Regions from separate parts of the Clostridium ljungdahlii DSM 13528 genome, predicted to be linked through region 3. Evidence: riboswitches for the same ligand, from Rfam matches in the RefSeq annotation. Region 3 holds a riboswitch; each other region holds the start of a gene.
What was found. Region 3 has a riboswitch for S-adenosylmethionine ahead of CLJU_RS13610 (uroporphyrinogen decarboxylase family protein). Riboswitches for the same ligand answer to the same signal wherever they lie in the genome.
Positions count from the first base shown of each region.

Region 1 (3,887 bases), 350 kb from region 3:
CTCTTGCTGATTCAATTGATGCATTTAAAGCAAGAAGATTAGTTTGTTCTGATATATCTCCTATAATATTTAATATCTCATCTACTTGTCTTGATTTTTGCTTTAAATCTTTTGTAGACTTAAACGTATCCTCTATACTATTTTTTATATCCATAATAATTGAAAGAGTATCATTTAAAGATTTCTGATTTTTATCTGTAATATTTATAAAGTAATTTATTTTATCTTCACTATCCTTGGTTTTTTTAGCAACAACCTCATTAGCATTTAATAAAGTATTTAATATTTCTTTATTCTTATTTGATTTATCAAGCATTTCACCAAAACTTTTTGATACAGATTGGCTTGTCTCTGAAACTTCCAAAAGTGAACTTGTTTGTTCTTCAATAGCTGCACTTAAGTTTTCACTTGATGATAAAACAGTACCAGAAATTTGAGCTATATTTCCAAATAAATCTAACAATTTTTGCTTTTCTTTTTTTAACTCAATTTCCTTATCACCAATTGACTTTAATAGATTAGATGCAAAGTATACAACTATGAAAATTAATGCTAAAGTTATAAAAATAGTGATGATTTTCATAGCCGTTTCTGCAATAATCAATTGTTTATCCTGAAAAATTGAAGGATTATTTACAAATACTATGATTTGACATAAAAGGCTTAAAGCTATCGACTCTATAATCATTTTCATATCAAAAAACAAGGCTCCAAGAATAACGAAAAAGAAAACTATAAGCCATATGGAATTTAAGTGCATTGTAAAGTTCAAATATAAATACTGAAAATAAGTTATTATTAAAAGTACAATTTTTGTTATATTAAATGCTTTCATATTAAAACCATTTTGAGTAATTGTACATTTATAACATTTATAAAATATAAGGCCATAAATTAAACAAATATTCCAAGCATAATTAAAGAAATTACACTTATGTTGTCATTAAGTCCAAGTAATTTTATTGAAGAATAAAATAAAAATGATAGAACACAGCATACCATATAAATTATTAGCACAACTTTAAGTGATTTTTTATTAAAAGTTATCTGAAAGCTCTCTTCTTTAGTGTTCATTTTATGTCCCCCTAAATATATTAATTTTTTTATATTTTTAAGTGCAAACTGAGATAAACAAAACATACTAATATCGTTAATTTAATTGTTTACACAATAAAATTGATATTGTTGACGATATATATTTTGATAATATAGAAGGATAGACTAATACATCTATGTCACTTCATTTCAAATTTGCTTTTTCTAATACAGATTTGAAAACTTTTACAAATTAAAAATGTACCTATTAATATATAAATAGGTACCAGACTATAAGTATAGATATTGATTATTAAAACTATAATTTGGTAACCTGGCAATCATAGAAAATAATTTTCTTTAGACCCATAGCTTTGCGACTTTACCTTTCGATAAATGTGCTATTATCAATGTAGTAATATAAAATATATTACACTAAAATTTTACAAAATTCAATGGTAATCGCATATTATTGTAATTTATACATAAAATATTTGCATATTTTGCATAAGCATTTAATTTAATCATATATCCTGTAACATAATTAGATTTTTATTGACATTGAAAAGCATAACATATATAATACATATTAGTTAATAAGAATTTTACAAAAAATTAAATAAATCCTTATCAAGAGAAACTTAGGGACTGGCCCTATGAAGTTTCAGCAACCTCATGTTTTTCCTATGCGTAAACATGTAAAGGTGCTAATTCCAGCAGATCATAATAATTCTGAAAGATGAGGGAGAGATGTTTTTTTAATAAACTCTCGTAATAACCTACGCTATTTATCCTCTTCTTTTTGGAAAGAGGATTTTTTATTTTTCAGTAAAAAATTCATGAATTTAAAATACATTACTTAAAGAGAGGAAGTGAATAATGTATTTTTACATATTAAAATACATTAGTACAAATTATGGACAAACTTACATCAAAAGAAATTATAAAACTTGCACTAAAAACTGGAGCTTCTCTAGCAGGCATTGCAAATGTTGAGGACCTAAAAAAAGCCCCTGCCTTTACTGTAGTACCTAAGATGCCTAAATATAATGGTGTTGGAACTTATATGCGTGGAGAAAAAGATAAATTTCTAACAGAAGTTCTATGGCCCCAGGGAATAAAAAGTGTACTTATTTTAGCTTATCATCATCCTATAGACAACCCTGCTGTGGATTATTGGATTGAAGATCACAACACCATAGGCAACAAAAAATTAATTAGTATTACCAAAGATGTTAAAAGCATATTAGAAAAGGAATGTGTAGAAACCTATTCTTTTAATTATCATGTTGAAAAGGGTGGCATATTCTTAAAAGATTCAGCTGTAACAGCTGGACTAGGATGCATAGGTAGAAATAACTTACTAGTCACACCTGAATATGGTCCGCATGTAAGATTAAGAGCACTTGGTTTAAGTTTGGATTTACAATCAACTGGTCCTTCTAGATACGATCCATGTAAAAGCTGCAAAATTAAGTGCTGGGAAAAATGTAAAAAAGGTGCATTTGCTAAGGAAATATATTTTTCTTCAGAATTAGGTAGAAATGAACTTCCTGGAAGAGTAGGGAATTTTGATAGAACCTTGTGTAATATACAAATGGAAGAAGATGTAGCTAGTATTAAGCCTATGAATATACCTGAAGTTTCTACAGAAGAACCTGTTAATGTTATAAAATACTGCAGAACATGTGAATATGCGTGTCCCATAGGTAAATAACTATATGTTTTATTGTTAGACAAAAGGAGGAAATTTAAAATGGACACAAATTCAAAAGCAAATGAACAAGGTCAACTTAAAAGGACTTTAAAAGCCAGACATATGAACATGATTGCCATAGGAGGGTCAATTGGAACTGGTTTATTTTTCGCCAGTGGAAGCGCTGTCAGCACAGCTGGACCTGGTGGAGCTGTTTTAGCTTATGTAATTATGGGAATTTTAGTTTATTTCTTGATGACATCCCTCGGTGAAATGGCAACACTACTGCCTATATCAGGATCTTTTGAAACTTATGCTACAAGATTTATTGATCCTGCATTAGGTTTTACCCTTGGATGGAATTACTGGTTTTGCTGGGCAATATGCGTTGCTGCTGAATTAGTTGCAGGTTCAATGATTGTTAAATTCTGGCTTCCAAATACCAATACTACTTTATGGAGTATGTTATTTTTAGTAATAATTTTTATCTTAAATATTCTTTCAGCAAGAATTTACGGTGAAAGTGAATATTGGTTTGCAAGTATCAAAGTTATTACAATTATAGTATTCCTTATAGTAGGCGTTCTCATGATATTTGGCATTTTAGGTGGAAAATCACCTGGATTAAGTAATTGGGTACTATCAGATGCTTCTGGAAAGAAAGGGCCTTTTGTTGGCGGAATATCTGCTATTATTAATGTATTTTTAGTTGCAGGATTTTCTTTCTCCGGAACAGAAATAGTTGGCCTTGCCGCAGGTGAATCGGAAAATCCTGAAGAAAATGTTCCTAAAGCTATAAAAAATGTTTTCTGGCGTATTTTACTATTTTATATGGGGGCAATTATAGTAATTGGTTTTTTAGTTCCTTTTACTGATCCAAACTTATTAAAAAGTGGGGCAGATAATATTTCATACAGTCCTTTTACCATGGTATTTAAAAGATCTGGCCTAGCAATTGCAGCAAGTATTATGAACGCAGTAATTTTAACATCAGTTCTCTCCTGCGGTAATTCAGGCCTCTATGTAGCTTCACGTATGCTTTATTCCCTATCCAAAGAAGGAAAAGCACCTAAATTTTTATCAAAAGTAAACAAACATGGTGTTCCTACAACTGCTTTATACTCCACAACTGTTATTGCTTGTTTTGCTTTTTTCG
Region 1 covers NC_014328.1:2,697,382-2,701,268, forward strand. Annotated here, with positions in the region: gene CLJU_RS11975 (methyl-accepting chemotaxis protein) at 1-835, opposite strand, end outside; gene CLJU_RS22935 (hypothetical protein) at 895-1,074, opposite strand; cyclic di-GMP riboswitch class I at 1,361-1,448, opposite strand; SAM riboswitch class I at 1,660-1,781, shown strand; gene CLJU_RS11980 (hypothetical protein) at 1,952-2,752, shown strand; gene CLJU_RS11985 (amino acid permease) at 2,792-3,887, shown strand, end outside.
Region 1: linked by a shared signal. The riboswitch ahead of CLJU_RS11980 (hypothetical protein) and the one ahead of CLJU_RS13610 (uroporphyrinogen decarboxylase family protein) in region 3 are both predicted to bind S-adenosylmethionine.

Region 2 (3,887 bases), 2.1 Mb from region 3:
GCACTTGATAGGAAGTACAGTTTAAATTCTTTTCAAGTATAAGAGAAGCATGAGCTGCATCGTCTACTTTTACGGATAAATATTCCCTGCATTTTTCCTCTAAATCCTTTGCAGAAATTTGTTCTATGAGGTTACCATTATCTATAAAGCCATAAGTAGTAGCAAGCTGAGAAAGCTCTCCTAAAATGTGGCTCGAAATCAATATAGTTGTATTTTTTTCTCTATTCAATTTTTTTAATATATCTCTGAACATCACTATACCAACAGGATCAAGACCATTTATAGGCTCATCTAAAATTAAGAAATCTGGACTTGCAATTAAAGCTAGAGCCAGGCCAAGACGTTGCTTCATGCCAAGAGAATAATGTTTGAATTTTTTATTACCTGTATCTAAAAGGCCTACTGTATTAAGCACTTTATCTACACAGTCTTTTTCAGGAATTCCTTTTTGAATTCTATAGTATTCAAGATTTTTTTTGCCTGAGAGATAAGGAAAGAAACTGGGTGTTTCTATTATGCATCCTGTTCTCATTCGTTCTTTGTTTAATTCGTCTTTGCTAGTTTTTGAAAATAATTCTATTTCACCGTTATCTTGCAAAGAAAGACCTGTTATTATTCTCATAAGGGTTGTCTTGCCAGCGCCATTTTTGCCTACAAGACCGTATATGTCACCTTTACTTATTTTAATATTTACATTATCAAGTGCCTTGTGATTTTTGTATTTTTTAGTAAGATTTTTTGTATGAAGCACTAAATCATTCATGATATCAACCTCCGTTTTCTTGTTGATTTTATATTAGAACAAAATCAGCAAGATACACTAAAGAAAAACTTAAGAAATGATTAAGTTTAATCTTTCATCTTAAACCCTATTCCCCAAACGGTATGTATGTATTCTGTGTTCGAATCAATTTTAGCTATTTTAGAGCGAAGGTTGCTCATATGCACATTTATGGTGTTATCATCGCTTATAAATTTATCTTTCCACACATGTTCAAATAAATTAGCCTTTGTAAATACTTTTTTGGGGTAAGACATTAGAAGTTCTAGTATACAAAATTCCCTTATAGTTAATAGTACTTCCTGAGAACGTATAAAGACTTTGTGATTTTCTCGATCTAAGGTCATATTTTTATAGGTCAATATGTTTTGTTTTTCATTTGAGTTTGAAAATATCATGTACCTTCTGAGTTGTGCACAAACTCTTGCCAATACTTCTTCTACATCGAAAGGTTTCGATATGAAATCATCTGCACCTAGCTTTAAAACTTCAATTTTTGTTTCTTGAGCTGTTTTTGCAGATATTACAATGACAGGCATAGTTTTAACCTTTCGTATTTTTTCTATAAGTTTTTCGCCTGTAATGCCAGGAAGCATCAAGTCAAGTAAAACTAGCTGAAAGTCATATTTTTCAATGCACATTTCAGCTTCAGTACCTGAAAAAGCCCCGCGGACATTGTAATTATTTTTTTCTAGTATCTTGCACAATAACTTATTTATATCTGTATCATCTTCTACTATTAAAATATTTATATTTTTGTTCATAGGTATTCCTCCAGAGTTTTTGAGTTAAGACAATTATAACATTTTTAGATAGGATGTATTGACATAATAAATCGTCACGTCTATAATTAAAAGCATAATTGAATATAAATCTTGAACTTATCAAGAGTGATTGAGGGAACGGGCCCTATGAAATCCAGCAACCAGTACAGTGTATAATGGTGCTAAATCCTGCAGCGAGAGCTGAAAGATGAGAGAAATTTTGAGTTAACTAAGTCTGAGATTTTTCTCGGGCTTTTATTTTTTCTTAAAATTGATATGGGAGGTTAAATATATTGATAGATATTAATAATGTAGGCAAGAGTTTTAACAATAAAAGTGTGCTTAAAAGTATAAATCTTCATATACAAGAAGGTGAAATATTTGGAATAGTTGGTCACAGTGGTGCTGGAAAATCTACACTTTTAAGGTGCTTGAATGGTCTTGAAAGCTATGACGCAGGAAGCATAAAGGTAATGGGCAAAGAAGTGAAAGATTTAAAAGGTAAAGAAATAAGGACTTTTAGAAAAAACTTGGGAATGATATTTCAAAATTTTAATTTATTAAACAGAAAAAATGTATATGATAATATCTCACTTCCACTTGAAGTCTGGGGATTAGAAAAAAGTAAAATAAAAACTAGGGTAAAAGAATTGTTAAATTTAGTAGGCCTTAGTGATAAAGCAAAGAGCATGCCCTCCGAATTAAGCGGTGGACAAAAACAAAGAGTAGCTATTGCAAGAGCTTTGGCGCTAAATCCAAGTATACTACTTTGTGATGAAGCCACATCTGCACTTGACCCAAATACTACCAAGTCAATACTTGAGCTTTTGAGAAAAATAAACAATGAATTTAAAATAACCATAGTAGTTGTAACCCATCAAATGGAAGTTATAAAAGAAATATGTAGTAAAATTGCCATTATAGATGAAGGCGAAATAAAAACTTCTGGAAATGTAGAGGAAATATTTTTAAAACCAGGGAAAAATCTAAAGAAGCTGCTTGGAAATGATAGTTTACTTCCAGATGAAGGTATAAACATAAGAATATTCTTTCCTAAGGAAATAAGCCAGGACAATTTGATAACTTCTATGGCTATAGATTTGAATATAAAGTTTTCTATAGTATGGGGAAAACTTGAAAGATTCCGCAGTGATGTTTTAGGAAGTCTGGTTATAAATGTAAATGATAAAGACAAAGAAAGTATATGTAATTATCTTTCTTCAAAAAATGTTAACTGGGAGGTAGAGTAAACATGGGATTTAGTGAAACATTTCAGGAAATACTACTTCCTGCTATTGGACAAACATTTTATATGGTTATAGTTTCTACAATACTTGCAGTAATTATAGGATTTATACCTGCTATTTTACTAGTTGTAACTGAACCTGGTGGATTAAAGCCTAATAAAGTAGTATACAAGATACTGGATGCAATAGTAAATTTATTGAGGTCATTTCCTTTTATAATACTTATGATAGCAATTTTTCCTTTTACAAAGCTTATTGTTGGAAAAACCATAGGTACAACAGCAGCAATAGTTCCTATTACAATAGCAGCAGCACCTTTTGCATCGAGAGTGATTGAATCTTCACTTAAAGAGATAGATCCGGGAATAATAGAAGCTGCAAAATCGTTTGGTGCAAGTAATATGCAGATAATATTTAAAGTTATGATTAAAGAGGCACTTCCTTCTATAGTACTTGGCATAACTCTTACTGTAATAAGTGTAGTTGGATGTTCAGCTATGGCAGGTACAGTAGGCGGAGGTGGACTTGGAGATGTGGCAGTAAAATATGGATATTATAGATTTCAGACTGACATAATGGTATACACTGTAATAATACTCATAATTTTTGTCCAGGTACTTCAAACTATAGGAAATCTTATATATAAAAAGCTTAACAAATAATTATTTGTTGAGATCGTATTTGTTTGGTAAAGTAATTATTGTAGAGTCACTTTAAAAATACATTTCTCGGAGGAAATTAGAATGGCTAAAATAGAATTACCATACCATAAAAAAATAATAGAAGCTGAAATAAATGACAACAACTTACTTGGCATACTTGAATCAAAAGCAAGCGAATATAAAGCAGAGCTAGGACAATTGGAAATAGTAGAAAAAGCTCTTGACAATCCTATAAACTCACCTAAACTTGAACAATTGGCTGAGAATAAAAAAAGTATAGTTATAATAAGCAGCGATCATACAAGACCTGTTCCTAGCAAAATTATTATGCCTGCACTTTTGAGAAGAATAAGGAGTATAAATTCTGATGCTAATATTACTATACTAATTGCCACAGGCCTTCATAGGGCTACTACTAGGCAGGAACTCATAG
Region 2 covers NC_014328.1:488,209-492,095, forward strand. Annotated here, with positions in the region: gene CLJU_RS02240 (ATP-binding cassette domain-containing protein) at 1-763, opposite strand, end outside; gene CLJU_RS02245 (response regulator transcription factor) at 850-1,545, opposite strand; SAM riboswitch class I at 1,660-1,760, shown strand; gene CLJU_RS02250 (methionine ABC transporter ATP-binding protein) at 1,839-2,795, shown strand; gene CLJU_RS02255 (methionine ABC transporter permease) at 2,798-3,454, shown strand; gene larA (nickel-dependent lactate racemase) at 3,536-3,887, shown strand, end outside.
Region 2: linked by a shared signal. The riboswitch ahead of CLJU_RS02250 (methionine ABC transporter ATP-binding protein) and the one ahead of CLJU_RS13610 (uroporphyrinogen decarboxylase family protein) in region 3 are both predicted to bind S-adenosylmethionine.

Region 3 (3,887 bases):
TATAAACATAATTTTTGCACTATAAATGTATCTATTTATCTTTATATCTGAATATGGAAAGATAATTTTAAAAAATAACTAAAAGCATTGTACATCAGCATCAATTATACAGTGTTTTAGTAAATTATTTAAGTTTAGCAACTGTTTCAATAGTATCATAAGCAGAGAGCGTACCTAGGTTTGTGTAAATCAGTGGGTACGTTCTCTTTTTTTATCTATAAGTAATATCACTTGATATAAAAGGTCTAATTAAACAACACTATTTTGTATTATTTTTCAAATACATGATTTTCATTAAAGTGAAGCTTTCATACTACAGGTCAATGCTGCTAAATTTTTAGCTAATTTGTTCTACTTACCAGCAGCAGCAGAAACCATTGCTTTTACATTTTCAACTTTTGCATTTGGAGGTATAGAGCATCCAGATGAAAGAATGAATCCATTTCCCATGTCTTTTATCAATTGAGTACTATAATTATATACTTCATCAGGAGTTCCTAAAACAAGTTTTGCAGCTTGGACATCTCCTTTAATACATATACTACCTCCTAACTTTTTCTTAATTTTATAAATATCAGTTGTACCATCCGTTTCAAAAACACAAGTACCTTTTGGAAAATCTTTAAAATAATCAAGCCCTCGTTCCCAGTTTGCATCAGCATGAAAATTAGCAGTTACTCCTGTCTCAATTATAGCATCGGTTATTTTTTTCAAATATTTCCATATAAACTTTTCCCATAGCTCAGTGCTGTAAAAATCAGGGCACCCACGTCCCATAGCTATAAATACACTTATAGGATCAACCGTTTTTTTAATAGCTTGCTTCATTTCTTTAATATTAGCATCAGCAATAATATCCATTACAGCCTGTATTTTTTCAGGCATTCTTCTCATATCCATCATAAATTTACTTAAAGTACGACCCCCACTCAAGTAATCAATAGGATGTGATATTGTTACGTTATTATAAATTGGATATCCCTCATCTCTCATGTTCTTATTCCACTTTGGCCCATTAGTTACTATTTCACAAAATACTGATGAGTCTACATTTATCCTTGCAGCAAAATAATCCTTTTTAAAATCTTCAAAGCCTTTGCTCAATATAGTATCATAATCATCTGTTGTCATTATTTGACGCTCATCAATCTGCCAGAGCATATCATCTGTAAGTTCCCGACCGGGAAGTTTTAAGTTAGAAAAAAATATTGATCCCATAAGTGGTGCAGGTGCAAAAGCACAAGGTACCGCATCAACATTACCAATTTGTTTTGATCCATCGAGAATAACTTTATTTGAAATGTCCAAATCTAAAGCAAAATCAGATAATTTAACACCGGTTGCCTTAGCAAAAAAAGAATCTCCAAATGGAATAACAGGTGTTCTATCTGTTTTTTCCAGTTTAATTGCCTTTTTTATTCTGCTTAAACGTTCATTGTACAATTCCTTTAAAGTATTCATAACATTTCCTCCTTTAATAAGAATTACATTTATGTTAATATTAGCTTATCATATATATTTTTACAGTTCATCCTACATGATGACTAAATTTTATATGTCTATTTATACAATATTAATATTTTTATACTCAAAAAAATCTTCCTGTAGATAAACCTACGAGAAGATTAATATTCTTCTACTTCTTATCTTTCAGGTAATGCCTGCTGGAATTGGCACCGTTGGGTTACATCCAAGTTGCTAAGCTTCATAGATCCAGTGCCTCAACCACTCTTGATAAGAACTTAATATTTAATTTAATAAATTATAGAAAATCACTAATTATTTGCCAACACATTTTAATCAATCTAATTTATAAAAATAAAACATTCAACACACTTATTTTACAACAATTTTTCAACCTGCACATCATAACTTCCATCAGGAGATGTCACAGTTGCCTTTTGACCTACTTTTAGTTTATAAAGTGCCTTTTCTAAAGGAGATTCTACTTATATTCATATTTTTAACATCTGCTTCTACTGTACTAACTAAGGTAACTTCTTCGATTTCATCTACGTCACAAAATCTTAATCTTACAAATTAATATTTTACAGCTTGTTTATAAAATCTATTAGTTTCTCATAGCTAATCTCTGCTATCACATAACCGCAGCAACCACTTTATAAGAAATGTCTCAAGAAGAGTGGATCACTTCAAAGAAATTATTTATAAAAAATCAATATTAGAACAAACTCAATAAAAGATGAAGCCTACTAAGGCTTAATCTTATTTACATCTCATGTTAAGGTTCAACCTGTGTAAAATAGCCATTCGTTGTTTTTATTATAATCCTAAAAGTACTGGTAATAAATAGCTTGCATAAAGTTTTTCCAGCCGTTTTCTACTTTTTAAAATAATAATAAAACCTGTACTCTAAATTAAGGCACAGGTTTTATTATTATTTGTCAATATATGGATTTATTAATAAAATGATAGTATTAAATAGGAATTTATTCAATAGGTAATAGCATATAATTATATATAGAACTTAGATCAACCCTCAGTTAGGCATATCTTTCTCGATATAATTTAATTATTTTTAAAATTTCAATAAATTCATAAATTATTATTTTTAATTTTGCCATAATTATGGTTTACTGTGATATAATGTATTTAATAGCAGCAAATCATGTTATGTAATTTACCTTCTCCCGTAATTGCTATATGAGTGGATTGCAGGTATAATGGGTTGACACAATGGGAGGAGGTAATATGAATGAGCTTTTTCTTTTTGTGCATTATAGTGCTTTCCATAACTGAAGTATCAAGTCTATGTATTTTATCAGTATTTTGTTATAAGCAAGATAAAATTAAAATGTTTTTTGAAAGCAAGACAAGTGTTTCAAAAGATAAAGTTTTAAATGATGTTAGGGTCGATGTAGATAAACCTAAAAAAGAAAATAGCAAGTAACTTCGGCTAAAAGCTACTTGCTCATATAAGTTTTTTCATGCATGACATAGTTTTGTGAATGTATACAGCTTCCTGCAATCCACTCAACCTTACATATTTACTATTATATTATAAACTGGACAAAAAATACACTATATAAGTAAAATTTATGTTATACTTTTACTATTTTTATGATAGTGCTTTAGGGAATAGATGTATGTTATCATAATAAAATCATGAAACAAATTATGGATATTTTAAAGTAACATTTCAAATTATGTTGATTAAAAAAGAAATGCTATTAGAATTTCTTTTTTTATTTTCTGAGGTATACGTATCATATAAAAAGTCAATAGGAACTTCCTTTATATAAGCTATTTTAAATAAGTGTTGGTATTAAACAGCAATAAAAGCAAAAAATCCAATGTTACACATGCCTATACAAAAATAATAGATTTAAAAGAAACAAAACCTATATTTGTATAATTATATAAATAATCTTTAAATTGGTAATTTAATTAAAGTATAGGTTAACTATAATATACTACATTATTATGATATTTTAAAAGAACTTATTGTTAGAAGCGTGTTAGTTGTTATATTAAATGATGCGATGATATTTTATATAATTGCTAAGCGTTCTCAAAAAATAACATTGCCTATAGCATTGGAAATCATAGCAGTCACATGTATTGCATTAGTAATTAATATTTGGTATTGTCTACATCGAAATGGGATAATATAAATATTCTTATAGATTAATCGTATATTACATTTTTCCCTTCATCACTTAACTTTTTTAAAGATGAAAGCATATGATTTATTTCTTCATCAGAATGTCTTTCCCATGAACCTAATTCTGCTATTATTTTCAAAGGAGATTTAGACCTATAAGAACGTGTTGGATTTCCAGGAAATCTTTTGTCAGTTAAGTTCGGATCATTTTCAAATTCACCTAATGGTTCTACAATATAAATTCTCTCTTTTGATTTAGATG
Region 3 covers NC_014328.1:3,046,133-3,050,019, forward strand. Annotated here, with positions in the region: gene CLJU_RS13610 (uroporphyrinogen decarboxylase family protein) at 352-1,461, opposite strand; SAM riboswitch class I at 1,641-1,741, opposite strand; partial or broken gene CLJU_RS23350 (transcription elongation factor GreA) at 1,842-1,904, opposite strand; gene CLJU_RS13615 (hypothetical protein) at 2,717-2,911, shown strand; gene arr (NAD(+)--rifampin ADP-ribosyltransferase) at 3,649-3,887, opposite strand, start outside.

Region 4 (3,887 bases), 2.3 Mb from region 3:
TGATGCTTAACTATTTAGGTGAAACAGAAGCGGCAAATAAAATTGAGATAGCTATAGAATCTGTACTTAGAGAAGGTAAATATTTAACAGAGGATTTAGGAGGAAATGCTACTACTACTGTATTTACTAAAGCTATTATAGAGAAAATTGAAAATTGTAATTAAGTATACTTAATTTTTTTAGTTGAAAGTTGATAGTGGATAATTGTCAACTTTCAACTATTTAAAATCATACATAGGGCTGACATACTAATTAATTAGTAGTCAGCCCATTATTTATGGGTTAAAATAATATAAAAATTATGGGAGTCAAATTAAATTAATTTATCAAGCTTTTGCAAGAGCCTGATCCAAATCGTATATAATGTCATCAATATTTTCCACACCTATTGAAAGCCTTATAAGGTCTGGAGTAACTCCAGCAGCTTTTTGTTGTTCTTCATTTAACTCTGCATGAGTTGTACTTGCAGGGTGAATTACTAATGATTTTGCATCTGCTACATTTGCAAGTAAGGAGAACAATTTAACGCTGTTTATAAATTTCTTTCCTGCTTCAGATCCACCTTTTATTCCAAAGGTAAATATTGAACCTGCCCCTTTTGGAAGGTATTTCTTAGCTAATTCTTTGTATGGACTTCCATCAAGTTCAGGATAGTTTACCCATGCAACTTTTGGATGTTTACTTAAAAATTCAACTACTTTTCGTGTATTTTCTACATGTCTCTCTACTCTAAGAGAAAGTGATTCAAGTCCAAGTAAGAAATAAAAAGCACTTTGTGGACTTAGTGTTGCGCCTGTGTTTCTTAAAAGTTGTACTCTGGCTTTTGTAGCAAAAGCTGTAGGTCCAAGATCTGCATATACAAGCCCATTATAGCTTTCATCAGGTGTTGTAAAGTCAGGAAATTTTCCGCTTGCTGCCCAGTCAAATTTTCCACCATCTACTATAATTCCGCCTAAAGTAGTCCCGTGACCACCTATAAATTTAGTTGCAGAATGAACAACTACGTCTGCACCATATTCTATAGGTCTTACTAGATAAGGAGTTCCAAAAGTATTATCTATAATAAGAGGAATTTTGTTTTCATGGGCTATGTTTGCTACAGCTTCTATATCCAAAACATTGATTCTAGGGTTACCTATTGTTTCTGCATAAACTGCTTTAGTTTTATCTGTAATAGCTTTTCTGATGTTTTCAGGGTCATCGGGATCTACAAAAGTTACATCAATTCCTAACTTTTTCAAGGTTACTGAAAACAATTCATAAGTTCCACCATAAAGTGTGCTAGCTGCAACTATATTGTCTCCTGCACTTGCTACATTTAATACAGCGTAAAGTATTGCTGCAAGTCCGGAAGATGTAGCAAGGCCTGCGCTGCCGCCTTCAAGGGCTGCTACTCTTTGTTCAAATACGTCTTCTGTTGGGTTCATTATTCTGGCATAAACATTTCCTGGTTTTTTAAGCTGGAAAAAGTCTGCGGCTTCATCGGCATCTTTAAATACAAAGGATGTAGTCTGGTAAATTGGAACTGCTCTTGCACCTGTAGTTGGGTCAGGCACCTGGCCTGCATGTACTTGTAATGTTTCAAATCCTAATTTTCTTTCTTCACTCATTTTTTCGTCCTCCTAATACCTTTTAATATTTTGAGCGAAACTTCTATAACCTGGCAGAATAAAAAAATCTTCTTGTAAGATAAGTTACAAGAAGATTCTATCTTCATGCTTCTCATCTTTCAGGTTAACACCTGCTGGAATTAGCACCGTTGAATGAAAATGATCATTCAGGTTGCCGGGCATCATAGGGCCAGTCCCTCTGCCACTCTGGATAAGAAGTTCCGTATTCGATTGAGAAAATCATACCAGACATAGATAAGGTTTGTCAATAGAAAAATAAAAAAATATTTAGAAAATTTTATCTGATGGCTACCTACTGTAATACTCCCACGCGCTCTGTGAAAGCGACTATCATCAAATCAAAGATTTGAGATATCTGCTTTTCCCACTAAGTAAGATTCATTGATATTACGAATTATAGTAAAATAGTCATGTAAATAGTATTGACAATTGATAGTTAAAGTATTAATATTAAAGCACTTTTATCACGAGAGGTGGAGGGACTGGCCCAGTGAAACCCAACAACCGGCACTAAAGTGCATCGGTGCTAATTCCTGCAGAATAAAACGAATTCTGAAAGATAAGGAAAGTTGATTTTGTCAAATTTAAAGCTGCTTTTCTGATTGAAGGGCAGCTTTTTTAGTTAATAGTTAAAAATGAAAAATTAATAGTTAGTGAGCGAAAGCTGAGTAAATAAATATTAATTCTAAATAATATTATTGTATATTTATACAATATTAAATAATTTAGATGTATTGTATAAAATTTGTTTAAAGTTTAAAATTTTATACAAGAAGTAATGGATTAAATAATTTGAACATGAAACTTGTATTTGAAAAAGGAGTGCAGCAAATGTTATTTAAAGATTTATTAAATAAGTTTAGTAACAAATTTGTTTTTTTTGATGGAGCTATGGGAACCATGCTTCAAAGAGCAGGACTTAAAGTAGGTGAACTTCCAGAAACATTAAATATAACAAATTCAGAGATTATAAGAAAAGTACATAGGGAATATTTAAACGCAGGATCAGATATCATAATAACAAATACTTTTGGTGCTAATGAACTTAAGTATAGTTCTTCTGATTATACAATAAAAGATGTAATTACAGCTGGAGTAAAAATTGCAAAGGAAGAGGCAAAGGATAAATTAGTAGCACTTGATATAGGACCTACAGGACAAGTTATGGAGCCTACAGGAAGTTTAAGTTTTGAATCTGCATATGAATTATTTAAAAGTCAAGTAATTATAGGGGAAAAAGCGGGAGCAGATATAATTCTAATAGAAACTATGTCTGATTTGTACGAAGCAAAGGCAGCTATTCTTGCGGCAAAAGAAAATAGTTCTCTTCCAATATTTTGTACAATGACTTTCCAGCAGGATGGAAGAACTCTAATGGGAACAGATCCAAAAACTATGGTATTTGTGCTTGAATCGTTGGGGGTGGATGCCCTTGGAGTGAATTGTTCCTTGGGACCGGGAGAATTGCAAGATATTGTAGATGAAATCTTAAAGTATTCTTCTATACCCGTTATAGTTCAGCCTAATGCAGGACTCCCAAAGTATGATGGCGAAAATACGATTTATGATATAACTTCAGATGAATTTGCAGAAAATGTAGTGATTATGGCAAAAAAAGGAGTTAGGTTTTTTGGAGGATGTTGTGGAACAAGTCCTGAATTTATAAAAACTATGGTAAAAAGTTTGAAAAATATAGTACCTTTAGATATAAAAGAAAAAAATTATACCACAGTGTGTTCAGCCAGGGATACTGTGTTCCTAGGTAATAGGATAAAATTTATAGGGGAGAGAATTAATCCTACAGGTAGAGATATTTATAAGAAAGAGCTTAAGGAAGGAAAGGTAAATTTTATACAGAAAGAAGCAGTGAAGCAAAAAGAAGAAGGAGCACATATACTTGGGCTTAATGTAGGACTACCTGAGATTAATGAAGTTCAAACTATGAAAGAAGCAGTAAAAGCAATACAAAAAGTAGTACAATTACCTATAGATATAGACAGTCCAAATCCTAAAGTGTTAGAGGCTGGAGTTAGAGTTTATAACGGTAAACCTATAATAAATTCAGTAAATGGTAGAAAAAAGTGCATGGAAGAAGTATTTCCAATAGTAAAGAAGTATGGAGGCTGTGTTATAGCCTTAACTATAGACGAAAATGGAATACCTGATACTGCAGAGGGTAGGGTAAAGATTGCAGAAAAGATAATCAAAACTGCCGAAAACTATGGAATCAAGAGAAAGGATATAATAGTTGATTGT
Region 4 covers NC_014328.1:730,856-734,742, forward strand. Annotated here, with positions in the region: gene CLJU_RS03260 (isocitrate/isopropylmalate dehydrogenase family protein) at 1-164, shown strand, start outside; gene CLJU_RS03265 (O-acetylhomoserine aminocarboxypropyltransferase/cysteine synthase family protein) at 327-1,610, opposite strand; SAM riboswitch class I at 1,720-1,828, opposite strand; SAM riboswitch class I at 2,090-2,197, shown strand; gene CLJU_RS03270 (homocysteine S-methyltransferase family protein) at 2,463-3,887, shown strand, end outside.
Region 4: linked by a shared signal. The riboswitch ahead of CLJU_RS03265 (O-acetylhomoserine aminocarboxypropyltransferase/cysteine synthase family protein) and the one ahead of CLJU_RS13610 (uroporphyrinogen decarboxylase family protein) in region 3 are both predicted to bind S-adenosylmethionine.